DNA from 3 places in the Streptomyces sp. NPDC001068 genome. Region 3 is predicted to be linked to each of the others. Evidence: riboswitches for the same ligand, from Rfam matches in the RefSeq annotation. Region 3 holds a riboswitch; each other region holds the start of a gene.
What was found. A riboswitch is a leader RNA that binds a small molecule or an ion and turns the genes downstream of it on or off. The one in region 3 is predicted to bind thiamine pyrophosphate.
Positions count from the first base shown of each region.

Region 1: linked by a shared signal. The riboswitch ahead of ACFY3I_RS29840 (thiamine ABC transporter substrate binding subunit) and the one ahead of thiO (glycine oxidase ThiO) in region 3 are both predicted to bind thiamine pyrophosphate.
Region 2: linked by a shared signal. The riboswitch ahead of thiC (phosphomethylpyrimidine synthase ThiC) and the one ahead of thiO (glycine oxidase ThiO) in region 3 are both predicted to bind thiamine pyrophosphate.

Region 1 is NZ_JBIAYD010000011.1:172,793-183,205, forward strand. It holds gene ACFY3I_RS29800 (aspartate aminotransferase family protein) at 1-53, shown strand, start outside; gene ACFY3I_RS29805 (ATP-binding cassette domain-containing protein) at 243-983, shown strand; gene ACFY3I_RS29810 (hypothetical protein) at 965-2,470, shown strand; gene ACFY3I_RS29815 (VOC family protein) at 2,587-2,994, shown strand; gene ACFY3I_RS29820 (LOG family protein) at 3,011-4,141, shown strand; gene ACFY3I_RS29825 (LAETG motif-containing sortase-dependent surface protein) at 4,280-5,011, shown strand; gene ACFY3I_RS29830 (ABC transporter ATP-binding protein) at 5,096-6,118, opposite strand; gene ACFY3I_RS29835 (ABC transporter permease) at 6,118-7,716, opposite strand; gene ACFY3I_RS29840 (thiamine ABC transporter substrate binding subunit) at 7,773-8,843, opposite strand; TPP riboswitch at 8,920-9,027, opposite strand; gene rlmN (23S rRNA (adenine(2503)-C(2))-methyltransferase RlmN) at 9,045-10,151, opposite strand.
Region 2 is NZ_JBIAYD010000008.1:281,118-291,530, reverse strand. It holds gene ACFY3I_RS23845 (cytochrome ubiquinol oxidase subunit I) at 1-436, opposite strand, end outside; gene hisC (histidinol-phosphate transaminase) at 752-1,831, opposite strand; gene ACFY3I_RS23835 (LacI family DNA-binding transcriptional regulator) at 2,269-3,381, shown strand; gene ACFY3I_RS23830 (metallophosphoesterase) at 3,784-4,872, shown strand; gene ACFY3I_RS23825 (hypothetical protein) at 5,053-5,922, shown strand; partial or broken gene ACFY3I_RS23820 (thiamine biosynthesis protein ThiC) at 5,962-6,057, opposite strand; gene ACFY3I_RS23815 (hypothetical protein) at 6,082-6,609, opposite strand; gene thiC (phosphomethylpyrimidine synthase ThiC) at 6,744-8,564, opposite strand; TPP riboswitch at 8,557-8,734, opposite strand; gene ACFY3I_RS23805 (YibE/F family protein) at 8,806-10,332, shown strand.
Region 3 is NZ_JBIAYD010000004.1:223,872-234,284, forward strand. It holds gene ACFY3I_RS13275 (sulfite oxidase-like oxidoreductase) at 1-150, shown strand, start outside; gene ACFY3I_RS13280 (DUF4396 domain-containing protein) at 182-688, opposite strand; gene ACFY3I_RS13285 (deoxyribonuclease IV) at 783-1,670, opposite strand; gene pknB (Stk1 family PASTA domain-containing Ser/Thr kinase) at 1,705-3,630, opposite strand; gene ACFY3I_RS13295 (thiazole synthase) at 3,853-4,647, opposite strand; gene thiS (sulfur carrier protein ThiS) at 4,651-4,851, opposite strand; gene thiO (glycine oxidase ThiO) at 4,848-6,017, opposite strand; TPP riboswitch at 6,015-6,126, opposite strand; gene ACFY3I_RS13310 (NAD(P)/FAD-dependent oxidoreductase) at 6,255-7,505, shown strand; gene ACFY3I_RS13315 (Rv2175c family DNA-binding protein) at 7,587-7,952, shown strand; gene thiE (thiamine phosphate synthase) at 7,987-8,634, shown strand; gene metF (methylenetetrahydrofolate reductase [NAD(P)H]) at 8,751-9,674, shown strand; gene ACFY3I_RS13330 (hypothetical protein) at 9,731-10,413, shown strand, end outside.

The DNA of each region.
Region 1 (10,413 bases), on a different contig from region 3:
AGATCGAGCAGATCCTGCGCGCCACGCTGACGGAGGCGTGGACGAAGCTCTGATCATCCGATCAGCTGCCTGATCACGGCCCCGGTGCCGTCCGTTCGAGTGAGAACGGCGGCCCGGGGCCGTGTGCTGTCCGGGCCCGGCCCCCGACCTGCCTAGCGTGCACGTGACCGATCGGCCCAGCCTTCGTTCCCCCGGACGGGGGATCGGACACGGGAAAACGGATCAGAACCGAGGTGTACGCCATGGAGGCCCCGCCGGACAACGACGTGCTGTGGGCACGCTCCCTGCACTTCCGCCACCAGGACGGCTCGCCCGGTGTCACCGGGGTCTCGCTGGGCGTGCGGGAGGGCGAGATCCTCGCCGTCACCGGGCCGCGCGGGAGCGGCAAGACCACGCTGCTGCGCTGCCTGTCCGGTCTGGTCCCGGCGCAGCACGGCGAGGTCTGGTTCAACAGCACGGCAGTGCACCGGATGGGCCCGCTCACCCGGGAGCGGCTGCGCCGCGACCGGTTCGGCTGGATCGACCCGGCCCCGGCGCTGGTCCCCGAGCTGAACGTCTGGGAGAACACCGCGCTGCCCCTGATGCTGCGCGGCACCGGCCGCCGCCGCGCCAAGGTGGCCGCCCTGGAGTGGCTGGAGCGCCTCGACGTCGGCGACCGGGCCCGCAGCCACCCCGCACAGCTCCAGCAGGCCGAACGCCAGCGCGTCTGCATCGCCCGCGCCCTCGCGCCCGCCCCCACGATCCTCTTCGCGGACGAGCCGACGGCACCGCTGCACCGCGCCGACCGCGCCCACGTGCTGCGCACCCTCACCACGGCGGCGCGCTCGCACGGCATCACCGTCGTCGTCGCCACGCACGACGCGGACACGGCGGCCCTCGCCGACCGTACGGTCCCGCTCCTGGACGGGCGCCGGGTGAACACCGTCCACCTGCCGCCGGTCCCCGAGGCGGAGGGCCGGGCCGAGTGCTCGCTCTCCGCCTGACCCGCGCCGCCCGTCCGGCCGTCCACCTGCGCCGCCTGCTGGTGGCCGCGGCGGCCGGCGGCACGGGCTTCCTGCTGCTGTCCGCCCTCGGCTACGCGATGGTCCACCCGACCCACTCGACGGCCGCGCTGCTGCGCCTGTCGTGGTGCGTGATCCCGCTCGTCGCGACGGTGTACCTCGCGCTCGCGGTGGCCCGCACCGATCCCGGCACCCGGCCGCGCCCGGGGCTGTCCGCCCTGGGCCTGGGTCCGGGCCGCCTGATGTTCGTCGCCGCCCTGAACACCGCGCTGGCCTGCACCCTGGGCTCGCTGCTGGCCCTGCTGGCCTTCCTGCACCTGCGCGGCGACCTCCCCGGCCTGGCCTTCGACGGCACGGCGAAGGACTTCCTGGCGGTGGACAGGTCCCTGCCCGTCCCGGCGGCCCTGACCCTGCTGGCCGTGCTCCCGGTCGTCGCGTCCACCGCGGTGGCCGTGACGCTGCGTCCGAGGGACCTGCCGGACCCGGCGGGCCGGGCGCGGGTCCAGCGCCGTTTCGGGGCTCCGGACACCAGGGCGAAGCGGGAGACCTTCGGGGCCTACGGCCGATTCGGCACGCGTCTGCTCCCGTCCGCGCCCCGGACCGCGCCGCCGCCCGCCGCCGCCCCCGACACCGGGCCGGCAGGGGCGGACGCACTTGACCGCAAGGGCACCCCCGGGAACGGCACCCCCGACGACGGCACCCTTCACGACGGCACCCATCGGAACGGCACCGCACAGGACGGCACGGCCCAGGACGGCACCGCCCAGGTCGGCACAGCGCAGGACGGCGCCGCGCAGGCGCCGGTGGGCGAGGCCGTGCCGCCGGCGGGCGTCACCGGGCGGGTGGAACACGCCAGGACGCCCGCCGGCCTGCCCTGGGGCGTCGCCGTGCTCGCCGCGGGCCTCGCCGCGGAGTCCTACGTCAGCACCATGGAGGCCACCGCCCGTACCGTCCTCCCCGGCGGCCTGGCCGTGGGCCCCGTCGGGGTCCTCGCCGGATGGGCGCTCACGGCGGTCGGTCTGGTGCTGGCCGCGCCGGGCCTCACGCACCTGTGCGGCCGTCTCCTGCAACTCGCCCGCCCCGGGGCCCTGCGCCTGCTGGCCGGCCGCGCCCTGATGGCGGAGGCCACCCGCATCGGGCGCCCGCTCGGTGTCCTCTGCGCGGTGGTGTCCGCGGCCTTCGCGGCCCGCATGCTCCACGCCGACGCCGACGGCGACGGCCTCGCCTTCGGTCCACTGACCACCCTCGGCGGTCTCGTGGTCGCCGGCTGCTCGCTCGCCACCGTCCTGACCGCGGCGGTGGAGGCCCGCCAGTCGCGTTCGGACACCACCGAGGCCCTGCTCCGCCTCGGCGCCCCGGCCACCGTGCTGCGCAGCGCGGCGGCCCTGCGCGCCGGCGCCCTGCTGGCCCTCTTCGCCCCCCTCACGCTGCTGGTGGCCGAGCTCGCCGCGCTGCCCCTCGCCCGCTGAGCCGCCCGGGGGGGGCGCGGGGGCGTCGCCGCCGCGCTTTCGAACGCACCGATGACATTCGCGTCCCCCTTCGGTCTATCCCCGCGAACGGCACGACACCCGAGGGAGGGAACCCCATGTACCAGCAGATGATCTTCGTGAACCTGGCCACCGCCGACGTCGCCGCGTCGCGGAAGTTCTTCACGGAACTCGGCTACTCGATCAACCCGCAGTTCAGCAACGACGACTGCTCCTGCGTCGTGATCAGCGACACCATCATCGCGATGCTCCTGAGCAAGCAGCGCTACGCCGACTTCACGAAGAAGGAGATCGCCGACTCGACGAAGACCAGCGAGGTGCTGATCTGCCTGAGCGCGGAGAGCCGCGAGAAGGTGGACGAGCTGGTGGAGAAGGCGGTCGCGGCCGGCGGCACGGCCAACGACGACGTCCAGGACCAGGGATTCATGTACGGCCGGTCCTTCGAGGACCTCGACGGCCACTCCTGGGAGGTCGTGTGGATGGACCCGGCGGCCGTGCAGGGCTGACGCCTAGGGTGGGCGGGTGCATCCGACACCCGCCCAGCCGCAGCCCCACCGTGCCGCCCGCGACCGCGAGATCGAGTCCCTCGCCGAGTTCGACGAGGTCGTCGCCGCGCACGGAACACTCGCCCAGTACCGCGTCCAGGCCGTCGACCTGACGGACCGTACGGACGCCCTGCTCACCACCGACACCGCCGGCGCGGTCTTCCTCGGCTGCCCGATGACGGCCGACGCCGCCGCCCGGGTGGGAGCCTCGGGCGCCCTGGTGTTCCCGCCCGTCCCCGACCTGCCCTTCGACCCGTACCGCGCCTTCCTCTACACGCCGGACGAACTGTTCGACGCGCTCGGCGAGGGCTACGAGGCGACCCCGGACGCCCGTTCCTACGCCTGGTTCCAGGAGACCCGGGCGGACGGCGACATATTCGCCTCGATGCTCCGCTCGATCCACGACGACGCGGTCTCCGACGCCCTCGACGAACTCCTCACCGGCGCCCGCGTGGTGGGCGTGATGGGCGGGCACGCGATGGCACGGGGCACGGCGGAGTACGCCGGTGCCGCCCGGCTCGGCCGGGAGCTGGCGAGGGCCGGCCTGACGGTGGCGACCGGGGGCGGTCCGGGTGCCATGGAGGCGGCGAACCTCGGCGCGTACGCGGCGCCCTTCGACAACGGGATGCTGGACGAGGCGCTGCGGATCCTGGCGAAGGCGCCCTCGTTCCGGCCGTCGGTCACCGACTGGGCGCGGGCCGCCTTCGAGGTCCGCGAACGCTGGCCGGACGGCGGCGCCTCGGTGGGCATCCCCACCTGGTTCTACGGCCACGAGCCGCCGAACGCCTTCGCCGCGCACATCGCCAAGTACTTCGCCAACGCCACCCGCGAGGACGGCCTGCTGGCCCGTTCGAACGCCGGTGTGGTGTTCCTGCCGGGCGCGGCCGGAACAGTTCAGGAGATCTTCGACAACGCGACACCCAACTACTACGGGTCACGGGGCGAGCCGACCCCGATGGTGCTCGTGAACGAGGCGCACTGGAGCGCGCGGCTGCCGGCTTGGCAGCTCCTGACCTCGCTTGCCCAGGACCGGCCGATGGCGTCCCGTATCGCCCTGGTTGACCGGATCGAGCAGGCCGCCGCGACGCTGAAACGTCTCAGCATCTAATAAGAAGGTAAAGTCAACGGCTGTAGACCGCATATGCATTGACACTCCTTATGGCGCACTTATAGACCTGTGAGTCTCCCGGGGTTGCTGATGCCTCACCTCACGTTGCGTCAACTCCCCTTCAAGCCCCCCGCAGTTATGCACTCAGTAAGGACAAACGTGTCCATATCCCGCCGCAGTGCACGTCGTTCCGTGCGCATCCTGGGTGTCGCCGCCGCGTCGGCCGCGCTGACGCTGGGCGTCTCCGGTTCCGCCCTCGCGTGCAACATCAACGATTTCTCCGCCGAGGCCACCTGCGACGGCACCAACGGTGTCATCAACGTCAAGGACATCGACGCCTCCGGTACGTCCGCCACCATCTCCGTGTTCCTGGAGAGCAACGGCGGCGACGCCAAGCAGGTCGGCGCCGAGCAGACCGTCAAGGGCTCCCGCGAGGGCACCACGGTCACCTTCTCCGAGGACTGGAAGCCGAACGCGGAATACCGCGTCCACGTCAAGGTCGACAGTGGCAACATCCACATCGACAAGGACATCACGCCCAACCTGACGACCCCGTCGACGGCGTGCAAGTCCGAGGAGAGCAGCAGCCCGTCCCCGTCGGACTCGGCCACGCCGTCGCCGTCGGAGTCCGCGTCCACCCCGGCCGAGTCCGACTCCCCGGCCCCCTCGGCCTCGGAGAGCAGCAGCACCGCTCCCGCGGGCTCGTCGGACAACGCCCCGTCCCCGGCGGTCGGTGACTCCAACCTCGCCGAGACCGGTGCCAACTCCAACACCGGCCTGATCGCGGGCCTCGCCGGCGCGCTGGTCGTGGTCGGCGGCGGCGCCGTGTGGTTCGGCATGCGCCGTCGTGGGGCGAACAGCGGAAGCTGACGCACCCACCGTCGTACACGTACACCGTCGAGGCCCGTCCCCGTATCCCCGGGGGACGGGCCTCGACCGTGCTCCGGGGGCCCCTCAGCCCAGTACGACGGTCTCCGCGGCGTCGAACTCGACGCCCACCGTGTCCCCGGCCGCCGGCGCCTCCCGCAGCGCGCAGGCCGCCGCCAGGCGCGGGCCGTCCTCGGGCTGGAGGTGGACGGTGACATGGGTGCCCTGGAAGGTGCGCGCGGTCACCGCGCAGGACAGTCCCGCGCCGACGGCCACCAGGCGCACACCGGCGGGCCGCACCAGGACCGTGCGCGGCCCCTGAGGCGCGCCGCCGGGCACCGGCACCTTTCCCCACGGCGTCACCGCGACCGTCCCGGTGACGGTCGCCGGGACCACGTTGTCGAAGCCGAGGAAGCGCGCCACGAACTCGTCGGCCGGCCGCTGCCAGACGTCAAGGGGCGTGCCGGACTGGGCGATCCGGCCGTCCCGCATCACCACCACCCGGTCGGCCAGCGCGAAGGCCTCACCCTGGTCATGGGTGACCGCGAGCACGGTCGTACCCAACCGGCCGAACAGCTCCCGCAGTTCGACCACCAGGCGTTCCCGCAGCGAGCGGTCCAGCTGCCCCAGCGGTTCGTCGAGCATCAGCAGCCGGGGCCGGGGCGCCAGCGCCCGGGCGAGCGCCACCCGCTGCTGCTCACCGCCCGAGAGCCCGGCCACCGCCCGCCCGGCGGCTCCCGGCAGCCCGACCAGCTCCAGCAACTCACCGACCCGCTCCGCCTGTTGGTCCCTGCCCGCACCGCTCATCCGGAGCCCGAAGGCCACGTTCCGGCCCACGTCCCGCTGCGGGAACAACTGATGGTCCTGGAACATCAGCCCGACCCCGCGCCGATGCGCCGGCACCCGCGCCTGGTCCAGCCCGTCGAGCGACACCCGCCCCGAATCCAGGTGTTGCAGACCCGCCACCACCCGCAGCAGTGTCGACTTGCCGCTGCCGCTCGGTCCGAGCACGCACACCACCTCGTGCTCGGCGACCTTCAGGTCCACGGCGTCGACGACGGGCCGTCCACCGAACCGCACGGTGGCCTGCTCCAGTTCGAGAAGCGGCATCAGAACTCCCCCGTCCGGTCGGTCCGCAGTCGCTCCAGCACCAGCAGGGCCACCGCGCACACCACCATCAGAATCGTGGAAAGGGCCATCGCCTGGCCGTAGTTGAGGTCACCGGGACGGGACAGCAGCCGCGCCACGGCCACCGGAAGCGTCGGGTTGTCCGGCCGGGCGATGAACACCGTGGCCCCGAACTCCCCCAGCGACACCGCGAAGGCGAAGCCCGCCGCGACCAGCAGCGCCCGCCGCACCATCGGCAGGTCGACCTCACGCCACACCCGCCACGGCGAGGCCCCCAGCACCGCCGCCGCCTCCCGCAGCCGGTCGTCGACGGCACGCAGTACGGGCAGCATGGTGCGTACGACGAACGGCACCCCGACCAGCGCCTGTGCGAGCGGCACCAGGATCCAGGACTGGCGCAGGTCCAGCGGCGGCTTGTCGAGGGCGATCAGGAAGCCGAAGCCCACCGTCACCGCGGACACCCCGAGCGGCAGCATCAGCAGCGCGTCGAAGCCCCGTACCAGCCGCCCCGCGTCCCGCCGGGCCAGCGCGGCGGCGGCGAGCCCACCGATCAGCACGGCGACCGCGGTGGCGACGACGGCGTACTCGAGCGAGGCGACCACCGAATGGACGGGCGCGACCAGGAAGGTGCCCCCGTCGGCGTCACCCAGCGCCCGGTAGTAGCCGAACCCCCCGTCCAGCGACCGCCGCACCAGCACCGCCAGCGGCAGCACGAGGAGGACGGCGACGGTGGTGAGGACCGCGCCGAGCAGCGCCCACTGCCCGGCGCCGCGCGGGCGGCGCGCCGTCACGGACGGGTCCACCAGCCGCAGCGCGGTCTCCCGCCGCCGTACCGTCCACGCGTGCACGGCGAGGATCGCCCCGACGGCCAGGAACTGCACGATCGTCAGGACGGCGGCCGTGGCCAGGTCGAAGATCTCGGAGGTCTGCCGGTAGATCTCCACCTCGAGGGTGGAGAAGGTGGGACCGCCGAGGATCTGCACCACACCGAAGGAGGTGAAGGTGAACAGGAAGACCATCAGCGCGGCGGCGGCCACGGCGGGCGCCAGCGCGGGCAGCGTGACCCTGCGCCAGGCGCCGAACGACGAGACGCCCAGCATCCGCGCGGCCTCCTCCTGCCGCGGGTCCAGCTGGCCCCACAGCCCGCCCACGGTCCGTACGACGACCGCGTAGTTGAAGAAGACGTGCGCGATCAGGATCGCCCACACGGTGGTGTCCAGCCGGACGCCCCACAGCCCGTCCAGCAGTCCGCCGCGGCCGACCAGCGCCAGGAACGCCGTACCGACCACCACCGTCGGCAGTACGAACGGCACCGTCACCACGGCCCGCAGCACCTGCTTGCCCGGGAAGTCCAGGCGGGCGAAGACGTAGGCGGCCGGCAGCGCGACGAGCAGGGTGAGGCCGGTGGAGGCGAGCGCCTGCCAGGTGGTGAACCACAGGACGTGCCGGATGTCGGACCGGCCGACGACGTCGGCGATCCGTCCGAACCGCCACACCCCGTCGGCCCTCAGCCCACGGGTGACGATCGCCGCGACCGGCCACGCGAAGAAGACGGCGAAGAACGCGACGGGTACGGCCATCAGACCGACCCGCGCCGCGCCCCTGCGCCCGCCCGCCGCCCGCCGGCGCCTGCCCGCTACTTGAGTACGAGTGAGGTCCACGTCTTGACCCACTGGTCACGGTCGGCGGCGATCTTCTCGGGCGCCATGGTCTCGGGGTCCTGGGCGGCGGGCCCGTACTTCGTGAACTCGGCGGGCACGGCCGCCCCCTCGACCACCGGGTACACGAACATGTTCAACGGCATGTCCTCCTGGAACTCCTTGGAGACCAGGAAGTCGATGAGCGCCTTGCCGCCCTTGGTGTTCCCCGCGTTGCTCAGCAGCCCCGCGAACTCGATCTGCCGGAAGCAGGTGCCGGCCGCGACGCCGGTGGGCGCGGTGCTCGGCTTCGGGTCGCCGTAGATGACCTCGACGGGCGGGGAGGAGGCGTACGACACGACGAGCGGCCGGTCGCCCTTGGCCTTCTTCCCGCCGGCCGAGCCGGAGAACTCCTCGTTGTAGGCCTGCTCCCAGCCGTCGACGACCTTCACGCCGTTGGCCTTGAGCTGCTTCCAGTACCCCTGCCAGCCGCCGTCCCCGTACTGGGCGGCGCTGCCGAGCAGGAAGCCCAGGCCCGGCGAGGAGGTGGCCGCGTTCTCGGTGACGAGGAGGTTCTTGTACTGCGGCTTGACGAGGTCGGCGAAGGAGGCGGGCGGGGTCAGCCGGTGCTCGCTGAAGTAGGCCTTGTCGTAGTTGACGCAGATGTCGCCGTAGTCGATCGGCGTGACCCGGTGCTTGGCGCGGTCGAGCTGGTAGTCGGTGCCGACCCGGTCCAGCCCCTTGGCCTCGTACGGCTGGAAGAGCCCGTTGTCGAGGGCCCGGGACAGCAGGGTGTTGTCGACGCCGAAGAAGACGTCGCCCTGGGGGTTGTCCTTGGTGAGGATCGCCTTGTTGACGGCCTGGCCGGCGTCGCCGTCCTTGAGGACGCGCACCTTGTAGCCGGACCGCTTCTCGAAGTCCTGGAGCACGCCCTTGGAGACGGCCCACGAGTCGTGGCTGACGAGGGTGACGGTCTTCGAGTCGGCCTGGTCGCCCGTGGACGACCCGCACGCGGACAGCGTGACGAGGCCGAGCCCGACGGCCGCGGCCAAGAAGATCTTGGTGTGCACTGGTGTTTTCCTCCTGGAGTGGACCAGGAAGAGACGCGGCCCCACCCGGTGGAACCACCCGGGCAGGGCACAACAGCTTGAGTGATGACCGAACTTCCTACCCAGAATGACCTGGGCGAGGTTCAGAGGGTCTGCGGCCCGATCGCCGCACTCTCAGCGCTGTGGCGCTCCCCTGTCGGAATATGAAGATGTGCCCAGATCCTACCGCTCGGTCGCCGCCAGCTGACCGCACGCCCCGTCGATCTCCTGCCCACGGGTGTCCCGGACGGTGACGGGCACGCCGTGCGCGGCGATCGCCTCGACGAACGCCTTCTCGTCCTCGGGCCGGGAGGCGGTCCACTTCGAGCCCGGGGTCGGGTTGAGCGGGATGAGGTTGACGTGCACGGGCTTGCCCTTGAGCAGCCGGCCCAGCCGGTCCCCTCGCCACGCCTGGTCGTTGATGTCGCGGATGAGCGCGTACTCGATGCTGAGCCGCCGCCCGCTCTTCTCCACGTACTCGAACCCGGCGTCGAGGACCTCGCGCACCTTCCAGCGGGTGTTCACGGGGACGAGGGTGTCGCGCAGCTCGTCGTCGGGGGCGTGCAGGGAGATCGCCAGCCGGCACTTGAGGCCCTCGTCGGCGAACCGGTGGATGGCCGGCACCAGGCCGACCGTCGAGACGGTGATCCCGCGCTGGGACAGGCCCAGACCGTCCGGGGCCGGGTCGGTGAGCGCGCGGATGGCCGTGACGACCCGCTTGTAGTTGGCGAGGGGCTCGCCCATGCCCATGAAGACGATGTTGGAGAGCCGTGCCGGACCGCCGGGCACCTCCCCGTCCCGGAGCGCACGCATCCCGTCCACGATCTGGTGGACGATCTCCGCGCTGGACAGGTTCCGGTCCAGGCCCGCCTGGCCGGTGGCGCAGAACGGGCAGTTCATCCCGCAGCCGGCCTGTGAGCTGATGCACATGGTCACCCGGTCCGGGTAGCGCATCAGCACGGACTCCACGAGCGTGCCGTCGAACAGCCGCCACAGCGTCTTGCGCGTCGTCCCCTCGTCGGTCGACAGATGCCGGACGACGGTCATCAGGTCCGGGAACAGCGCGTCCCGCAGCCGGTCCCGGGAGCCGGCCGGGATGTCCGTCCACTGCTCGGGGTCGTGCGCGTACCGCGCGAAGTAGTGCTGCGAGAGCTGCTTGGCACGGAACGGCTTCTCACCGATCTCGGCCACCGCGTCCTTGCGCTCGGCAGGCGTGAGGTCGGCAAGATGCCGCGGCGGCTTCTGGGCTCCGCGCGGCGCGACAAAGGTGAGTTCTCCGGGCTTGGGCATGGTGGTACCAGTGTCGCAGATCCACTTGGGTGACCTGCGGGTCACGGTTTGGGCACCTGTCGCCGGCGGGCGTCATCTGCCGTCGCAGATCCCCCTCGGACGACCCGCAGACGGCCCGGCCGGCGAAGCCTCCACGATCGAAGCAGCTCATGAGCGGATCACCTCGGCCTGGAGCACACGTAAGTCCGGGAAGCCGATCACCCCGCCAAGAGAGGCGCTCTGACCTGCACCTTTTCCAGGTCTCTTGCCATTCGGACCTTCG
Region 2 (10,413 bases), on a different contig from region 3:
AGTAGGCGGACAGGACGGTGCCGATGGAGACCATCCATATGCAGGCCAGGTGGATCTTCTTGGGCAGCTTGTCCCAGCCGAAGATCCACAGCCCGATGAAGGTGGACTCGAAGAAGAACGCGATCAGTGCCTCGAAGGCGAGCGGGGCACCGAAGATGTCCCCGACGAACCGCGAGTAGTCCGACCAGTTCATACCGAACTGGAACTCCTGCACGATGCCGGTGACCACGCCCATCGCGATGTTGATCAGGAAGAGCTTGCCCCAGAACTTGGTGGCCCTGAGGTACTTCTCCTTCTCCGTGCGCACCCAGGCGGTCTGCAGGCCGGCCGTCAGGGCGGCCAGGGAGATCGTCAGCGGGACGAACAGGAAGTGGTAGACGGTGGTGATGCCGAACTGCCAACGCGCCAGCGTCTCCGGCGCCAGGGCCAGGTACACGTCGTCAGTCTCCTTACGTCGCCGGGTTACAGCGGCTTTTGTCCTCTTTGTCCTGCACATCACATACCAAAGAGGACGAGCTTGTGAATGCATTCACATTCACAAGCCATTATGACGTAACGATTTTCAAAGGATCCAGGGGGGTCGTGTCTTCTGCGTCACGTCGCCGCGGCGGCCCCCGGTTTCACGTGAAACCCCACGCAAACGGGGCCGCCCCATGGACGGCCCCGTACGGGTGCGACTGTTCGGCCACCGGAGCCCGGAAGCTCCCCTCCGCGGGAACTCCCCACGGCCTACGGGCCGGGCTCCTTGCGGCTAGAGCTCCTTGCGGAAGTTCTCCGCGGCCTTCAGGAAGATGTCGTTCGCCTCGGTCTCCCCGATCGTCACCCGGACCCCCTCGCCCGCGAACGGACGGATGACCGTGCCGTGCTCCTCGCAGAGCCGCGCGAAAGCCGTCGTACGCTCCCCCAGCCGCAGCCACACGAAGTTCGCCTGGGTCTCGGGCACCGTCCAGCCCTGGGCACGGAGGGAACCCATCACGCGCTGCCGCTCGCAGACCAGCGAGCCGACCCGGCCGAGCAGTTCGTCCTCGGCACGCAGCGAGGCGATCGCCGCCTCCTGGGCCAGCTGGCTCACGCCGAACGGCACCGCCGTCTTGCGCAGCGCCGCCGCCACCGGCTCATGGGCGATCGCGAAGCCGACGCGCAGGCCGGCGAGCCCGTAGGCCTTGGAGAAGGTCCGCAGGACGCAGACGTTCGGCCGATCGCGGTAGATCTCGACACCGTCGGGCACCTCGGGGTCGCGGATGAACTCCCGGTAGGCCTCGTCGAGGACCACCAGCACGTCACCCGGAACCCGGTCCAGGAAACGCTCCAGCTCGGCCCGCTTCACCACCGTGCCGGTCGGGTTGTTCGGGTTGCAGACGAAGATCAGGCGCGTCCGGTCGGTGATGGCGTCCGCCATCGCGTCCAGGTCGTGCACCTCCCCCGCGGTGAGCGGCACCTGGACCGAGCGGGCGCCGCTGATCTGCGTGATGATCGGGTACGCCTCGAAGGACCGCCAGGCGTACATGACCTCGTCGCCGGGACCGCTGGTCGCCTGGATCAGTTGCTGGGCGACGCCGACCGAGCCGGTGCCGGTGGCCAGGTGGCCGAGCGGGACACCGAAGCGGTCCGACAGCTCGTTCATCAGCGCCGTGCACGCCATGTCCGGGTAGCGGTTGAAGGCGGCGGCCGCAGCGGTCACCGACTCCATCACTCCGGGCAGCGGAGGATACGGATTCTCGTTGGAGGAGAGCTTGTAGGCGACCGGTCCGTCGGCCGCGGCGGGCTTGCCCGGCTTGTAGGTGGGGATACCCTCCAGCTCGGCGCGCAGCTTGGGGCTCGTCTCGCTCACCGCAGTCCTCCTCGCGACCACCGGCGGACCGTCCGCACCGCCGGCATCCAATACTGCTCACCTTATGAGGATTCGGCTCCGCTGCGTACAGGAGCGGAGCGACCCGGTAGGCGTGGACCTGACCTCATCCGTCCCACCGGCATCACGGGCATCACCACACGAAGGCGCATTTTTCGGGGGCGCGCCCTACATATATCTACGCGCCGGTGGCTCGCGCCCTGGCGCGCATCACCCGTGAAGGTGAGTTGAGACCTCTTCGAGACATCGGGAACTTGGCAGGCCCATGCGTGCCGACAAGTCACGTCTCACCATTGGATCATTCAACTGACTTTCTTTCTAAGGTAGTTGACCCCCTTTGACCTTGCAGAAACGTGCCTGTCAACGCGTGCATATGCGTCCGCACTACCCCACCGCATGAGCCCTACTATCGGCTCGCCATGACAGCAGCAGGGAAGCACCAGGTGAGCCGCGCGGAAACCACTCGGCGAGGCAGCCGGCCGGGCCGGGCGGGCATCAGAGACGTGGCCGCCGCCGCCGGAGTCTCCATCACGACCGTCTCCGACGCCCTGAACGGCAAGGGCCGGCTTCCGGATGCCACCCGACGCCACGTCCGCGAGGTCGCCGACCGACTGGGGTACCGCCCCTCGGCCGCCGCCCGCACCCTCCGTACCGGCAAGTCGGGACTCATCGGCCTGACCGTGACGACGTACGGGGATGAACCTTTCACCTTCACCGAGTTCGCGTACTTCGCCGAGATGGCCCGGGCCGCCACCTCCGCCGCGCTCGCCCGCGGCTACGCCCTGGTGATCCTGCCCGCGACCTCACGCCACGACGTCTGGTCCAACGTCGCGTTGGACGGCACGGTCGTGATCGACCCCTCCGACCAGGACCCGGTGGTCAGCGAGCTGGTCCGGCAGGGGCTGCCGGTGGTCTCCGACGGCCGGCCGGCCGGGGCGCTCCCCGTCACCGCCTGGGTGGACAACGACCACGAGGCGGCCGTACTCGGCATCCTCGACCATCTCGCCGACGCGGGCGCCCGCCGGATCGGCCTGCTCACGGGCACCACGACGGACACGTACACCCACCTGTCCACCACCGCCTACCTGCGCTGGTGCGAGCGGGTCGGCCAGGACCCGGTGTACGAGGCCTACCCGGCGCACGATCCCTGCGCGGGTGCCGTCGCCGCCGACCGGCTGCTGGCCCGACCGGACCGCCCGGACGCCGTCTACGGCCTCTTCGACCCCAACGGCACCGACCTGCTGGCCGCCGCCCGCCGCTACGGGCTGCGCGTCCCCGAAGACCTGCTGCTGGTGTGCTGCAGCGAGTCGACCGTGTACGCCAGCACCGAACCGCCCATCACCACGCTCTCCCTGAAGCCGCGCCGCATCGGGACCGCGGTGGTCCAGCTGCTCATCGACGCGATCGAGGGGGTCGAATCGGACCAGCCGGTCGAGCAGGTGATACCGACCGAACTGATCGTGCGTACCTCTTCCCAGCGACGCCCGCCGCGCACCACGGTCAGCCCGCCACGGGCACCGGAGGAGGAGTAGCACGAACGGCCCGTACCCGCGGACGGACGCCCCGCACCCCCGCGCGGCCCTTCCGCACCCACACCCCGGCACGCCACCTCGGCGCCCGCGCCGCGGCACGGCTCCTCGGCACCCGCGCCGCGAAGCCGCGTGCGGCCGCCCCGCGGGTCGGCACCCGCAGCGGGGCCGCCGACGCGCCTGCCGCGCGTCGGCGGAAGGCGGCCGGCAGGTGCGCGGCCGATGGTCGAAGCCCTGCCCAACCGGGGCGAAAGCCGCGCTGAAGTGGAGTCCTGCTCCGATTCACCACCCCTGGGTCATCACACGGCGCGACGGGCATTCCTATGATGGGCCCACGACACCGCGGGCCGCTGCGACCAGGCAGTCCGAAGCGGTGCAGATGCGGCGCGATGGTGGAGGGGTCTGATGACTCAGGGGGCCGGTCAGGGACCCGAGGCGGAACGGACGGCGACGGTGCGCGACTTCCGGGTGCCCGCGTACGTCAACGAGACCGGTCCGTACGCCGAGAGCACCCACCCCGGCGACGTCGTCCCGGCGCTCGACGAGCCGTACCCCGACGGCTATCCCGAGGGGTACACGCCCACCCAGCGCGACCTGCCCGTCATCAACAGCGGCGACACGCTCCGGCTGCCGGTCGAGCCGGCCGCCGAACCGGCCGCCCGGACGGACGCCGGTCCCGGCCCGCTGTACGTCGTCGGGGACGTGCACGGCTACCTCGACGAACTGGTCGACGCGCTGCGCGAGCAGGGTCTGATCGACGCGGACGGGCAGTGGTGCGCGGGCACCGCCCGGCTCTGGTTCCTCGGCGACTTCACCGACCGGGGCCCCGACGGCATCGGCGTCATCGACCTGGTGATGCGGCTGTCCGCCGAGGCGGCCGCGGCCGGTGGCTACTGCAAGGCCCTCATGGGCAACCACGAGCTGCTGCTGCTCGGCGCGAAACGGTTCGGCGACACCCCCGTCAACTCCGGCGCGGGCACCGCCACCTTCCAGGCGGCCTGGCTGCTCAACGGCGGCCAGAAGACCGACATGGACCGGCTCCAGGACCACCACCTCCAGTGGATGGCCCGCCTGGACGCGGTCGAGGAGGTCGACGGCTACCTGCTGGTCCACTCGGACACCACCGCCTACCTCGACTACGGCGACTCCATCGAGGCGGTCAACGACAACGTCCGCGAGACCATCACCCGCAACGACGCGGAGGAGGTCTGGGACGTGTTCCGTAAGTTCACCAAGCGGTTCTCCTTCCGCGACGAAGGGGGTGCAGACGCCGTCCGTTCCCTTCTCGATACGTACGGCGGCACCCGCATCGTTCACGGACACAGCCCGATTCCCTATCTGCTGGGGGAGGTCGGCTCCGAGGACGGCGAGGAGAACGCCGGTCCGGTGGTGGAAGGACCGCACGTCTACGCGGACGGGCTGGCCATCGCCATGGACGGCGGAGTGACCATGGCCGGAAAGCTCCTGGTCAGGCAACTTCCGCTCGACGTCTGAGCGTTCGGCGCGTAATTCTGTACCCCGATGTCACACGCGGGCCACCCCCAATTTCCGGCAACCCCCTGTCACCGCGTGCCTTGACGGCTCTACCATCGGTTTATCCGTAGCAGGCTCCCCTCCGTTTCTGCCCGACGGTTCGCCGGCGTGCGAGCCACAAGCCCTACGGAGCATCGGGGGATGCACATGAACAGCGTTCCGCAGCACCTGCACAGCGAGGACCGCCAGGAATACGAGCGGATCCTCGATGAGGCGCTGCGCTCCGCCCCTTACCGTCCCGAACTGGCCGGTGGCGGCCGGCGTCTGAACACCGAACAGCTGCGCACCATGGCGCTCAACGCCACCGCACTGATAACGGCGGCCGCGGCGACCGAGTACCAGCACTATGTGAAGGTCCGCGAGGAACTGCGCAACCCCGCGCGGTCCACCCCGCCCCCCGTTCAGGAGTCCGGCTCCGCGGAGTCGGCCACGGGCGGTGCGACGGGGCTCGCCACCACTCTCGGCGAGGCCGCCGAGACCACGGGCGCCGGCGGCTTCGCCCTCGCCCTGGTCCTGGCGCCGGTGCTGGCCGGCACCGCCGCCGCGATCTTCCTGCTCGTCGGCTACGTCCTGAAGATGCTGGATCCGGCCCCGGCGTTCGCCCAGACCATGCTGACGGCCGGCTGGGTCTTCGGCGTGCTGACCGCGGCCGCGATCATCATGGCCGGCGCGGGGCTGCTGCTCACCGCCCTGCGCAACAGCCCCTCACTGGAGGCCGGAGCCTACGGCGAACCCGGTGGGGAGGTGGCCAAGGCCCGGGACGCGTGGCGGGACACCCTGCTGGAACGCGGCATCCTGCCCTTCCTCCGGGAAGCGCTGGCCACCGAACCCAGCACGGTCGAACCGCGCCGTACGGCCCCCCCGGATCCGGGGAACCGGATGCCGCGTCTGGGCTACGACCGGCCCGGTTTCAGCACCGACGACGGCACCGCCCCCGCCGCCCGGCCGAGCTTCACCAGCCCGGACTACACCAGCCCGGACTTCGGTGGCCCGGAACACCAGCCGGAATAGCCCGGCCTGCGCCCCCGGCCGGGGGCGCAGGCCGGACGCCCGGTCCCCGCCGCCCGCGAACTCCCCGGACTCCTGCGCCATGCCCTCCTCGACCTCCCCTCGACCTCCACCGTGCTCACGACGGATGTCCTGGGATCCAGGAGTGCCGGACAGTCGGCTTCAAAAAGTCGCCCACTCCGAGGACGGGAGACGGTGGTAGACGTCATCGATCCATTCAGACGCCAGGAAGACCGGCCGGGTCAGGACAACGTCTGCGACCCGCTGCACGCAGACCACAAGACCGAGCGTCTGCGAGCCGGGATCGGCCCCAGGCAGGTAGAAGAGTTCGGAGTAGGGCTCCCTGACCTCGGCTCGATCAGTGATCCACTGCTCCAGCTCCGACGGCACACGGCCGACCAGCGCCGTGCCGTCGGCCAAGACCTGAGGCCCGAGACGCGCGTCCGCCGTTGCGCCGGCCAAGCGGTTCTCATCCGCGTAGTAGACCGTCAGGCCCACATCGGTGAAGCTCTCCTTGCGCGTCACGGTGTCACCCCACGGAATGCTCCTCGAGAAGTCCGCCGCCTCCTGGTCAAGCACAGCGGCCACTTCGGTGGGATCCATCCCGAACCTCAAAGGTCCAACGGACACGAACGGTTCCAGCGCCCACCGCAACCGCTCCTCGTCGGGCTTCACATCCCATATGCCCATGCCCGCGGCCCACCTGCTCCTACCGATCCACCGTCAGGCAGTCAGCCTACGGCGGCTTCTGGATCAAGCTTCGCGACGGAGCGCCGCCCCTCGGAGCCTGGCCTTCTCCGGGACGGCGCTTGCACTCGTGTGAGTCAGTCGGCGATCGGCAGATACACCCTGTTCCCGGTAGCTGCGAACTCCTTCGACTTCTGGAGCATCCCCTCCGCGACCTCCTCCGGTGACGCCCCCTCAGCCGCCTTACCGCCGAACTGCTCTGTGATGCTTTGGCTAATCTTCATCGAGCAGAACTTCGGTCCGCACATCGAGCAGAAGTGGGCGGTCTTCGCCGGCTCCGCCGGAAGGGTCTCGTCGTGGAACTCGCGGGCCGTGTCGGGGTCCAGGGCGAGGTTGAACTGGTCCTCCCACCTGAACTCGAAGCGCGCGTCGGACAGCGCGTCGTCCCATTCCTGCGCGCCCGGGTGCCCCTTGGCGAGGTCGGCCGCATGGGCGGCGATCTTGTAGGTGATGACGCCGGTCTTGACGTCGTCCCGGTTGGGCAGGCCCAGGTGCTCCTTGGGGGTGACGTAGCACAGCATCGCCGTGCCCCACCAGGCGATCATCGCGGCACCGATGCCGGAGGTGATGTGGTCGTACGCCGGCGCGACGTCCGTGGTCAGCGGGCCGAGCGTATAGAACGGAGCTTCATCGCAGATCTCCTGCTGAAGGTCGATGTTCTCCTTGATCTTGTGCATCGGGACATGGCCCGGGCCCTCGATCATCGTCTGTACGTGGAAACGCTTCGCGATCCGGTTGAGTTCCCCGAGCGTGCGCAACTCCGCGAACTGCGCCTCGTCGTTGGCGTCCGCGATGGAGCCGGGGCGCAGGCCGTCGCCCAGCGAGTACGTGACGTCGTAGGCGGCGAGGATCTCGCAGAGTTCCTCGAAGTTCTCGTACAGGAACGACTCCTTGTGGTGCGCGAGGCACCAGGCCGCCATGATCGAGCCGCCACGCGAGACGATGCCTGTCTTGCGGTTGGCGGTGAGCGGCACGTACGGCAGCCGCACACCCGCGTGGACGGTCATGTAGTCCACGCCCTGCTCGGCCTGTTCGATCACCGTGTCCTTGTAGATCTCCCAGGTCAGCTCCTCGGCCCTGCCGTCGACCTTCTCCAGTGCCTGGTAGAGCGGCACCGTGCCGATGGGAACGGGGGAGTTGCGCAGCACCCACTCGCGGGTGGTGTGGATGTTCCGCCCGGTGGAGAGGTCCATGACCGTGTCGGCGCCCCAGCGGGTCGCCCAGGTCATCTTCTCCACCTCCTCCTCGATCGAGGAGGTCACCGCGGAGTTGCCGATGTTCGCGTTGACCTTCACCAGGAACCGCTTGCCGATGATCATCGGCTCGATCTCGGGGTGGTTGACGTTGGCCGGCAGCACGGCCCGTCCCGCCGCGATCTCCTCACGGACCACCTCGGGGGAGACGTTCTCCCGGATGGCCACGTACTCCATCTCCGGGGTGACCTCACCCCGGCGGGCGTACGCCAGTTGTGTCACCGCCTCGCCCTCCCGGCCGCGACGCGGCAGGCGGGGGCGGCCCGGGAAGACCGCGTCCAGGTTGCGCAGCCCACCACGCGGTGAGGTGTGCTTGATCCCGTCGTCCTCCGGACGGGCGGGACGGCCCGCGTACTCCGCGGTGTCCCCACGGGTGATGATCCAGTTCTCCCGCAGAGGCGGCAGCCCCCGGCGCACGTCGGTCTCGACGAGGGGATCGGTGTACGGGCCGGAGGTGTCGTAGAGCGTGACCGACTGCCCGTTGGTGAGGTGCACCTGACGGACCGGCACCCGGAGATCGGGGCGCGAGCCCTCGACATACCCCTTGTGCCAGCCGATGGACTTCCCGGCCCCCGTGGATGTTTCGCCCGCAATGGGCTGTTCGTCCTGGCTGAAGGCAGGCGTGCGTACGTCCTTGTTGGTCATGAGACCTACTCCCTACGCCGGCATTACCCGGTAACAGGTTCGGCGGTCGACGCAGCGGCTTCCGTCTGGCGGCGTTCCTTGTGAAACGTCACTCGTTCCACGTGAAACATCGCGAATACGGAGGTCAGCGCCCTCTCAGCCCGGTGCTCCGAGCTCCCGCGTGTGCAAAGGTGCCTCCACGCTAGCGTCAATTCGGGCGCGGTGAACAGAGGGCCCCTGCCGTTCTTGCGATGATCGGGCGGTGACCACGACACAGCAGCACCCCTCTCCGCCCCCCGACCCGAGGCGCGGCAACGGCGCCGCACCGGGCGGCGGAACCGGCCACGGGGGCCACGGTGCCGGTGACGGACACGACCACGTCCAGGACCACTCGTACGACCGTGGGCACGCGCACCGTCACGACGACGGCCATGCCCATGGCCACCCGCCCGGCCGGGGTTCCGGCCAGGGCGGCTCCGGGTCGGGCGGCGGGCACGGTCACTCGCACAGCCACGGGCCCGCCGCGCCGGTCTCCAAGCATCTGCGCAAGGTCATCGCGGCGATCCTCATTCCCTTCACCGCCGCGGTCGTGGTCGGCCTGGTGGCGCTGTGGCCCGGTGGCGCCCCGGCGCACGAACGCACCGGCGTCGGCTTCGACCGTCAGACCCAGCGGGCGACGGTCGCCAAGGTCGTGGCGGTCAGCTGCAAGTCGGTCAACGCCTCCGGGGGCGGCTCGACCGGTGATACCTCCACCCCGGAGGGCAGTTCGGCGAACCAGGAGGAGAGCGGCACCTGCAAGAAGGCCACGGTCCGGGTGGACACCGGCAAGGACACGGGCCGGACGTTCACCGAGATCGTGCAGCCCGACCAGTCGCGCCAGCTGCACCAGGGCGAGAAGGTCGTGGTCGCCTACGAGCCCTCGGCGCCCAAGGACCTCCAGTACTCGGTCACCGATGTGGACCGGAAGTTCCCGATGGCGCTGCTCGCCGGGATCTTCGCGCTCGCCGTCGTCGTGGTCGGCCGGCTGCGCGGTGTGATGGCGCTCGTCGCACTCGCCGTCAGCTTCATGGTGCTGACCCTCTTCATCCTGCCCGCGATCCTCCAGGGTTCGAATCCGCTGCTGGTGGGGGTGGTCGGATCGAGCGCGATCATGCTGATCGCCCTGTACATGTGCCATGGCCTGTCGGCGCGGACCTCGGTGGCGGTGCTGGGCACCCTGGTCTCGCTGTGCCTGATCGGCGTCCTCGGCTCGGAGTTCATCGACTGGGCCGCGCTCACCGGCAACACCGACGACAACACCGGCCTGATCCACGGCCTGTACCCGTCCATCGACATGAGCGGTCTGCTGCTGGCCGGTGTCATCATCGGTTCGCTCGGCGTCCTGGACGACGTGACGGTGACGCAGACCTCGGCCGTCTGGGAGCTGCACGAGGCCAACCCGACGATGGGCTGGCGCGGGCTGTACCGGGCAGGCATCCGCATCGGCCGCGACCACATCGCCTCCGTCGTCAACACCCTGGTCCTGGCCTACGCGGGTGCCGCGCTGCCGTTGCTGCTGCTCTTCTCCATCGCGCAGAGCAGTGTGGCCACGGTCGCCAACAGTGAGCTGGTGGCCGAGGAGATCGTGCGCACGCTGGTCGGTTCGATCGGCCTCGTCGCCTCGGTGCCCGTCACCACGCTGCTGGCCGCGCTGGTGGTGTCGGCGGACCGGCCGGGCAAGGAAGTGTCCGCGGCCGTGGAGACGGCCCCGGCGCGCGGCGGGCGAGGAGGGCGGCGCCGGAAGCGGTGAGGGGGCCCGCGGGACGCGGTGCGGGGCGGAGGGTTCCGTGCGGTGCGGACTGTTTCGGTGTGGGCGCGCGGTCCGGTGCGG
Region 3 (10,413 bases):
AAGGGGCCCAAGTGGGTCCGGGGCATCGAGTACATGACGGCGGACCGGCGCGGCTTCTGGGAGGAGCGCGGCTACCACAACCTCGGCGACCCCTGGAAGGAGCAGCGCTACTCCTACCAGGAGGGGCCGGGGGACGGTCCCGAGCTCTGAACTCCGCGCGGTGCCGTCACGCGCGGTGAGGTCAGTGGTGGTACCGGTGCACCACCGCGTGCCCCCTGCCGCGGCCGATCGTCCACTTGTTGACCGGGGTCGTCACCACGAACGCGATCGCCAGCGAGACGGCCAGCGAGATCCAGAACAGCGCGTCGCCGAGCTGTGCGTCCGTCGCGGCCGGCCAGACCAGGATCGTGCCGTTGTCGATCAGCTCCATCACGGCGATCGACAGGGTGTCCGCGGCCAGCGCCACCCGCAGCGCGGTGCGCAGGTCGACGCCCGCCCTCAGCACCCCGCGCATGGTGAGCGAGTAGCCGAAGAAGAACGCCAGTACGATCGCCAGCAGCGTGGTCGGCAGGTTCCCCCAGCCGAGAGCGGTGCCCACGACCATGCCGAGCACCTCGCCGACGGCGCAGCCCGTGAGGCAGTGCAGGGTCGCCTGGGCGGCCATGGCCCAGGAGGCACCTCCGGAGCCGTGCGCGCCTTGCGTGCCGTGCGCTCCGTGGTGTTCGTGCAGTGCGTGGTCGTGGTCCATGGCTGATCCCCGATGTCAGGTGCGGATCCCTCTCGACACCTCCAACGTATATACCCCCAGGGGGTATTCCGGAAGGGGTCGGCCGGCGGCCCGGTCAGCCGTCGCGCAGCCGCTTGAGGCGCTCCACGTCCGCCGCGTGCCCCTCCGTGCCGCCGGGCGTCTCGATGATCAGCGGCACGCCCGCGGTCGCCGGGTGCGTCATCAGCTCCCGGAACGGGTCCTCGCCGATGTGCCCGGCGCCGATGTTCTCGTGCCGGTCCTTGTGCGCGCCGACCACGTCCTTGGAGTCGTTGGCGTGGATCAGCTTCAGCCGCCCCTCGCCGACCGTGTCCACCAGCAGGTCCAGGGTCCGGTGCATCCCGCCGGGCCCGGTCAGGTCGTGTCCGGCGGCGAACACGTGGCAGGTGTCCAGGCACACGCCCAGCTTCGGATGCGCGTCGAGGGCCTCGAAGTACGGCCCGAAGTCCCAGGTCCGCGAGCAGAGCGAGGCGCCCTGCCCGGCGGTGGACTCCAGGAGCAGGAACGGGTCCTCGTCATGGGTCAGCTCGTCCAGGAGCGGCAGCAGGTACGCCCGGACCTGCTTCAGCGCCACCTCCCGGGTCCGCCCGCCGGTGGCGCTGCCGGTGTGCACGACGACTCCCCGGGCCCCGATCTCCCGGCCGCGGCGCAGCGAGTGCCGCAGCGACTCCACCGACTTCCCCGCGGTCGCCTCGGTGTGCGAACCGAAGTTGATCAGGTACGGAGCGTGCACGTACGCCGGGAGGGACTGCTCGGCGCAGGCCGCGCGGAACGCCTCGTCCTGCTTCGGGCTGCCCGCCGGGGTGGCCCAGCCGCGCGGATTGGCGACGAAGACCTGCACGGTCTCGGCCTTCAGCTCACGGGCGTACGACAGGCCCACCGAGGCCAGACCGCCCGCCACCGGGACATGGCCGCCCACCGGGTTCCGGGCGGGACCTGGGGGAGGGGACGGGTGGCTCTTCACCCGTCAAGGGTGTCACGCCGCGGGCCGTACCCGGTCACCGGATGGTGATGGCGATCGTCGACCCCTTGGGCGCCTGCTGCCCGCCGGTCACCGACTGCTGCTTCACGGTGTCGCCGAACAGTCCGAGCAGCCCGCGGTCCTCCTTGACCCGGAAGCCGGACTTCTCGAGCAGCCTGGTCGCGTCCTCGACGGTGGCCCCGACCACGTCCGGCACCTCGACCATCTCCGGACCCTTGGACAGGGTCAGCGTCACCGTGTCGCCCTCGGCGGCCTGCGCGTCGCCGCCCGGGGTCTGCCGGGCCACCTGCCCCTGGTCGTACTCGGAGGTGACCTCGGTGGCCGACACGGTCACCTTCAGCCCGGCCTCCTGCAGTTCCCGGCGGGCGTCGTCGAGGTCGTCGCCGGTGACATCGGGGACCTCGACCGGCGAGCCCTTGCTGACGACGAGCGCGATCGCCGTGCCCGCGTGCCGCTCGCTCCCGGCGCCCGGATCGGTCGAGATGACCGACCCCTTGGGCACGTCGTCGCTGAACTCCCTCGTCACCATGCCCGGTTCGAGTCCTTCGGCCTTCAGCAGTTCCCTGGCCCGGGCCTGCGCCCGGCCCTGCACGTCGGGCACCTTCACCGTCTCCGGGCCGTCCGAGATGGTCAGTGCCACCGAGTCGTTGCTGCGGATGCGCCGGCCGGCCGCCGGGTCGGTGCTGATCACCGTGCCCCTCTTCACCGTGTCGCTGTAGGCGTGCTCGACCTTCCCGATGTCGAGGCCGGCCTCCTGCAGGCGCGTCGTGGCCTGTGCCTCGGTCTTCGACAGCAGCGGCGGGACCTTGGTGAACTGCCCGGAGTTGATGTACCAGATCCCGGTGCCGGCGCCGAAGAGGACCAGCACGGCGACGACGAGCGTCACCGGTCCGCGCCGGGACCGGCGGCGGGCCTCGTGCCGTCGCTCCGGCACCGGCGGCGCCTCGAACCTGCTGGTCGTCAGGACCCGGTCGTCCGGCTCGTCGACGGGCAGCGGCCGGGGCACCGTCAGCGACCGCGGGATGACGCTCGTCCGGTCCTCGGCTATGTCGTGCCCCTCGGCGAGCGCCTGCGGCGGCACGGCGTCCAGCTGGTCGTCGCGCAGGGCGGCCCGGGTCTGCCGGGCCAGGGCCAGCAGCGCGACGGCGTCGTACGGGCGGAGCCCGGGATCGCGGGCGGTGCCGTGGGCGACCAGTTCGTCCAGCTCGCGGGCGAGCCCCGGCACGACAAGGGACGGCGGCGGCACGTCCTCGTGGAGGTGCTTGTAGAGGATGACCGCGGGCGAGTCCGAGTCGTGCGGCTTCTGCCCGGCGAGCATCTCGTAGAGCATGACCCCGCACGCGTACACGTCGACGCGGGGATCGGCGACCCCGCTCTCGATCTGCTCCGGCGCCAGGTAGGCGACCGTCCCGAGGACCGCCCCGGTGGTGCTGGTGACGCTGTTCACCGACCGCACGAGCCCGAAGTCGGCGACCTTGACCCGCCCGTCGTCCCCTATCAGCACGTTCTCGGGCTTCATGTCCCGGTGCACGAAACCGGCGCGGTGCGCCGCGCCCAGCGCGGCCAGCACGGGCTCCAGGATGTCCAGCGCGGCCCGCGGCTGCAGCGCGCCGCGCCGAACCAGCACGTCGCGCAGGGTGCAGCCGGCGATGTACTCCATCGCGAGGTACACGTACGGCCCGGCGGTCCCCTGGTCGAAGACCTGGACGACGTTGGGGTGGGCCAGCCGGGCGACGGACTTGGCCTCCCGGATGAATCTCTCGACGAAGGAACCGTCGGCGGCGAGCGCCGGATGCATCACTTTCAGCGCGAGCACCCGGTCCAGCCGGACGTCCAGGGCCCGGTAGACCGTGGCCATCCCGCCGACGGCGATCCGCGCGTCGACGCGATAACGGCCGTCGAGCACCTGCCCGACCAGGGGGTCCTGAAGCGTCGTATCCACCCCGCGAGTGTACGAGCCCGGGCCGAAACCCCCACAGGTGAGACAGATTTCCCTACCGGACTACAACAGACCTGTGACGCAGCCGCCCGTCCGCGCGCGGTGCCGGGCGGCCGGGTCCCGCCGAGTCGCGCCGGGCCGGCACCGGCGCGATCCGCGCGGGCGCCGCTTCCGTCCCGGCCCGCGGCCGATCGGGTGATGCCCGGACGGCCTCGGCGGCCGGCGTCAGAAGGCGGGGCGTTCGGGGTCCAGGGCGGCCACGCCCTCCGTGGGGGACGAGGCCTGCGCGAAGTGACGGAAGGGGATCCGCCCGGCCAGCCGGGCCAGCCGCCCCGCCTCCACCCCGGCCCGCATGGCGGACGCCATCCGTTCGGGATCGTGCGCCCGGGTCACCGCCGACGCCAGCATCACCCCCGCGCACCCCAGCTCCATCGCCAGCGCGACGTCGGAGGCCGTACCGGCCCCCGCGTCCAGGATCACCGGCACGCGCGCGTGCTCGACGATCAGCCGGAAGTTGTGCGGGTTGCGGATCCCGAGCCCCGACCCGATGGGGGAGCCCAGAGGCATCACCGCGGCGCACCCGACGTCCTCCAGCCGCCGGGCCAGCACCGGATCGTCGTTGGTGTACGGCAGCACCGTGAACCCGTCGTCGACCAGCGTCTCCGCCGCGTCGAGGAGCTCGATCGGATCCGGCAGCAGGGTCCGCTCGTCGGCGACGACCTCCAGCTTGACCATCGAGGTCCCGAGCGCCTCCCGGGCCAGCCGGGCCGTCAGCACCGCCTCCCCGGCGGTGAAGCACCCCGCCGTGTTCGGCAGCACCCGGATCCCCAGCCGCTCCAGGACCGACAGCACGGACCCCCGTACCCCCGGATCCACCCGCCGCATGGCGACCGTCGTCAGCTCGGTCCCGGACGCCACCAGCGCCCGTTCCAGCACCTCCAGGCTCGGTGTGCCCCCGGTCCCCATGATCAGCCGGGACGAGAAGGCCGTACCCCCGAGCACGAACGGATCGTCGGCCATGGCTCAGCCTCCCTGTACGGCGGTCAGGACTTCCACCCGGTCACCCTCGGCGAGCGCCGTACCCGGCCACTCGCCGCGCGGTACGACGGTCTCGTTGACCGCCGCGGCCACCCCGGAGGGCGCGGCCGTCAGGGACTTCACGAGCGTGTCGAGAGCGGTGCCCGGGGTGATCTCCCGGCGCTCCCCGTTGACGGAGATGTTCATGCGGTCTGCTCCAGGAGTACGCCGGGGACGGGTCCGAAACGCTGCGGCGTGAACGGGCGGGCCTCTTCGGGCAGCTCCCCGCCGGTGAGCAGCTCCGCCATCACGTCTCCCGTGACGGGCGTGAGCAGCACCCCGTTGCGGTGGTGCCCGGTGGCCAGCAGCAGCCCGTCGAGACGGGTCGGCCCGAGCAGCGGCGCGTTGTCGGGGGAGCCGGGGCGCAGCCCGGCCCGGGTCTCGGTCAGCGGCAGCTCGGTGATGCCGGGCACCAGCTCGTGCGCGTCGCGCAGCAGCTCGTACACGCCCCCGGCCGTGACCGTGGTGTCCCAGCCCAGCTCCTCGCTGGTGGCCCCGACGACCAGCTCGCCGTTCTCCCGGGGCACCAGGTAGAGATGTCCGCCGCGCACCACGGCCCGTACGGTCCGGCTCAGGAACGGCGCGTACGCGGCGGGCACGGTCAGCCGCAGCACCTGCCCCTTCACCGGCCGCACCGGAGGGAGCGCGTCCACGGGCACCCCGGCCAGGCGACCGCTCAGGCTGCCGCCGGCGAGCACCACCCGGTCCGCGGTCAGCAGGTCGCCCGAGCGGGTGACGGCACCGGTGGCCCGCTCCCGCACCACCTGCAGGCGCTCGGCCCAGTCGCGGTGGAACACCACCCCGGCGCGCTCGCAGGCGGCCACCAGCGCGGCCGCCAGCCGGCGCGGGTCGATCTGATGGTCGCCGTCGACCCGCAGCCCGCCGCGCACGCCCGGCGCCAGCATCGGCTCCAGGCGCCGGCACTCCCGCCCGGACAGCCACTCGGAGTCCAGCCCCGACCGCTGCTGGAGGGCGTGCAGGTCGCGCAGGTGCGCCCGGTCGTCGGCGTCCAGGGCGACCGCGAGCGTGCCGCAGCGGCGGTAGCCGAGGTCGTGGCCGGTGAGTTCGGTGAGCTCGGCCGCGAAGCCGGGATAACGGCGGGCGGAGGCCAGGTTGAGCCCCAGCAGGGTCTGCTCGCCGTGGTGCAGCTCGGTGACGGCGGCCAGCATCCCGGCCGCGACCTGGGCGGCCCCGCCGCCGGGGTCGGGGTCGGCCACGGCGGTGCGGAGACCGCGCTGCGCGGACCGCCAGGCCGTGACCAGGCCGATGATTCCGCCCCCGATGACGAGGACGTCGGACGTATGCGCGGACATGGGCGTCCAGCCCCTCCCTTCGCCGGCATGACCCGGATCAGGTTCGTACGGTCGGAGGCCGCCAGCCTCCCTCTCAGCCCGGTGCGTCCGGGCTCCCGCGTGTGCTCTCCGCAACCCTAGCCCGCGGAGCTCCGCCCCCGTAAGACGGCCTCGGCCCGCACTGTGGAACAGGTCACCCGGCACGCCCCCTGACTGACTCTTCGTCAGTTGTCTATCGTTCTTGTCCATGGTGATCACGTGAGCGAGCAGACGCAGCGACGGAGCACGTCACAGACGCGGCGCGTGGTCGTCGTGGGCGCGGGCATGGCCGGGGTGCAGACGGCCGTGGCCCTGCGCGAACAGGGCTACACCGGCACCGTCACCCTGATCGGCGCCGAGCCGCACCAGCCCTACGACCGGCCGCCGCTCTCCAAGGCGGTGCTGCTCGGCAAGTCCGAGGGCTCCGCCTTCGAGGTCGACTTCGAGGCGCTCGGCATCGACCTGGCGCTCGGCCGCGAGGCCCTCGGGGTGCGCCCCGCCGACCACGAGCTGGACACCGAGGGCGGACCGGTGCCCTACGACGTCCTGGTGCTCGCCACCGGCGCCGAGCCGATCACCCTGCCCGGTACCGAGGGCGTCCCCGGCGTCCATCTGCTGCGCACCCTGGACGACGCCGAGCGGCTGCGGCCCGTGCTCGCCCGGCAGCACGACATCGTGGTGGTCGGCGCCGGCTGGATCGGCGCCGAGTTCGCCACCGCGGCCCGCGAGGCCGGTTGCGCGGTCACCGTGGTCGAGGCCGCGGACCGCCCGCTCGCGGGAGCGCTCCCCGCCGAGGTCGCCGCCCCGATGGCCGCCTGGTACGCCGACAGCGGCGCCGACCTGCGCACGCACGCGCGCGTGGCGGCCGTCGAGCCCGGCGCGGTGGTGCTCGACGACGGCTCGCGGGTGCCCGCGGGCGCCGTCGTCGTCGGCATCGGCGCCCGTCCCGCGACCGCCTGGCTGGCCGGCTCCGGCATCACGCTGGGCGCGCACGGCGAGGTGCTCGCCGACGAACGCCTGCGCACCACCGTCCCCGACGTCTACGCGGTCGGCGACTGCGCCTCCTTCCCGTCCGGCCGCTACGGCGAGCGGCTGCTGGTCCACCACTGGGACAACGCCCTCCAGGGCCCGCGCACGGTGGCCGCCGGCATCCTCGGCGAGACGGACGCGGTCTACGACCCGGTGCCGTACTTCTGGTCCGAGCAGTTCGGCCGTTTCGTCCAGTACGCCGGTCACCACGCGGTCGCCGACCGCATGGTCTGGCGGGGCGACCCGTCCGGACCGTCCTGGAGCGTGTGCTGGCTCCGTGCGGACCGCCTGGTCGCTCTGCTGGCGGTAGGCCGCCCACGGGATCTGGCCCAGGGCCGACGCCTGGTGGAGGCGGGCACCCGCATGGACGCGGACGCCCTGTCCGACCCGGCCCGCCCGTTGAAGACCGCGACCGCGGCGCCCGGCCAGGAGGCGAGGTGAACGGCGTGAGCGGCCCCGGCGGTGCCGCGCCCGGGCGGCCACCCATCGCGGCCCGGCCGGCGAAGCGCCTACCCTTGTACCGTGACCGAGATTGACGCAAAGACCGATGCTCTCGTCCCCGCCTGGCTCACCGTCCCCGACATCGCAGAGATGATGGACGTCGAGGTGACCCGCGTGCGCCAGCTGGTAAAGGACGGCCAGCTCATCGCCGTACGCCGTGGCGAGAACAGGGCGCTGCACATCCCCGCCGCCTTCATCGACGGGGACAAGGTCGTCAAGGGCCTGTCCGGGACCCTGACGCTCCTGCGGGACGACGGCTTCACGGACGAAGAGATGCTGGAGTGGCTCTTCACGCCCGACGAGACCCTGCCCGGCACCCCCGCGCAGGCGCTCAGCGAGAATCGTGGCACGGAGGTGAAGCGCCGCGCCCAGGCGCTCGCCGTCTGAGGCAAGCCGGTACCGACACCACGGGGGACACCGAATGACCGACACCGCCCGCGCCCAGCTGGCCGACGCCCGCCTGTACCTGTGCACGGACGCCCGCCGGGAGCAGGGTGATCTCGCCGCGTTCCTGGACGCGGTACTGGCGGGCGGTGTCGACATCGTGCAGCTGCGCGACAAGGGCATGGAGGCCGCCGAGGAGCTGGAGCACCTCGCGGTGTTCGCCGACGCCTGCGCCCGGCACGGCAAGCTGCTGGCGGTCAACGACCGCGCGGACGTGGCCCACGCGGCCGGTGCCGACGTGCTCCACCTCGGCCAGGGCGACCTGCCGGTCCCCGCCGCCCGGGCCGTCCTCGGCCCGGACGTCCTGATCGGCCGCTCCACGCATGCCGAGTCCGAGGCCGCCGCGGCGGCCGTCCAGGACGGCGTGGACTACTTCTGCACCGGCCCCTGCTGGCCCACCCCCACCAAGCCGGGCCGCCCCGCTCCCGGCCTCGGTCTGGTCCGGTACACCGCCGCCCTGGGCACGGACCGCCCCTGGTTCGCCATCGGCGGCATCGACCTCGGCAACCTCGACCAGGTGCTGGACGCGGGCGCCCGCCGGGTGGTCGTGGTCCGCGCGCTCACCGCGGCCGACGACCCGGGCGCCGCGGCGGCCGAGTTCGCGAAGCGGCTGCGGTCGGTGTGACCGTCCGGCGCACACCGTCCGGAAACCTGTCCAGTATCCGGACGCGCGGCCGACAATTCGCGGCAAATCCCCCGAGTCCGGTTGGGTGACCGTGCTCCCCTGGCTAACCTGCGGGTATGGCCCTCGGAACCGCATCCACCAGGACTGACCGCGCGCGTACCGTGCGTGACATGCTCGCCTCCGGCAAGACCACGTACTCGTTCGAGTTCTCGGCGCCGAAAACCCCCAAGGGCGAGCGGAACCTGTGGAACGCGCTCCGGCGGGTCGAGGCGGTCGCCCCCGACTTCGTCTCCGTGACCTACGGCGCCGGCGGTTCCACCCGCGCGGGCACGGTCAAGGAGACCCAGCAGATCGTCGCCGACACCACGCTCACCCCGGTCGCCCACCTCACCGCGGTCGACCACTCGCTGGCCGAACTGCGCAACATCATCGGCCAGTACGCGGACGCCGGGATCCGCAACATGCTCGCGGTGCGCGGCGACCCGCCGGGCGACCCGATGGGGGAGTGGGTCGCGCATCCGCAGGGTCTGACCTACGCGGCCGAACTGGTGCGGCTCATCAAGGAGTCGGGCGACTTCTGCGTGGGCGTGGCCGCCTTCCCGGAGATGCACCCGCGCTCCGGCGACTGGGACACCGACGTGCGCCACTTCGTCGACAAGTGCCGCGCGGGCGCCGACTACGCGATCACGCAGATGTTCTTCCAGCCCGAGTCCTACCTTCGCCTTCGCGACTCGGTCGCGGCGGCGGGCTGCGAAACCCCCGTGATTCCGGAAATTCTTCCCGTCACCAGTGTGAAGATGCTGGAACGGCTGCCCAAACTCAGCAACGCTTTCTTCCCGGACGCCCTGAAAGAGCGGATCCTCACAGCCAAAGAGGATCCGGCGGCGGTACGCTCCATCGGTATCGAGTTCGCCACGGAGTTCTGCGCACGGCTGCTGGCCGAGGGCGTCCCCGGACTGCACTTCATCACGCTCAACAGTTCCACGGCGACGCTCGAGATCCACGAGAACCTTGGCCTGCACCATCCCCCGCGGGCCTAGACCGGCCGCACCGGAGTACGACACACTGCGTAGCGGTAACTGGGAGAGGGGCGTACATGGGCTGGACGGTCCTCTACGTAGCGTTCGGCATCGTCGCGTTGTGGTTGCTGGGCGAGGTCCTGCTGCAGTACAAGGCGCGGCTGCGCTGGCGGCTGCTCGCCTTCGTCGGCTTCGTCGGTGTCGTGTTCGGTGTCCTGATTCCGTCGGTGATCGTCATCGGTCTGGGCGCGATCGCCTTCGCGGTCGGCCAGACCTACGTCACGCTGTCGTTCCGCCGCGGCTTCGAGGCCGGCTGGGCGGTCAAGCGCCCCGGCGCGGACGACGAGGACGGCCCGCTCAAGCGCCGCCGCGGCGAGCCCGGCGAGGAGCCGGATCAGGAGGGGCCCGACCCGGACGCGGCCGACGCCGGCCACACCGACCAGCGCGCCGCCTACGTCACCGGGGCCAACCCGGCCTATGGCGACGAATACGACCGCGACGACGTCTTCTCCTCGGCCCGCCCGAACGAGCCCGCGGCCGCCGAGTCCACGGCGGTGTACGAGCCGCAGCCGATGCCCGACGACACCGGCTCCTACGGCATATACAACGAGCCCGGCTACACCCCCGCCGGCGACCCCGCCTACGCGACCGCCGGCCAGGACCAGAGCTACGCCGCCCAGGGCACCGACCAGAACTACGCCTACGACTACTCGGGATACGCCCAGCAGCAGTACGGCTACGACACCGGCGGCCAGCAGAG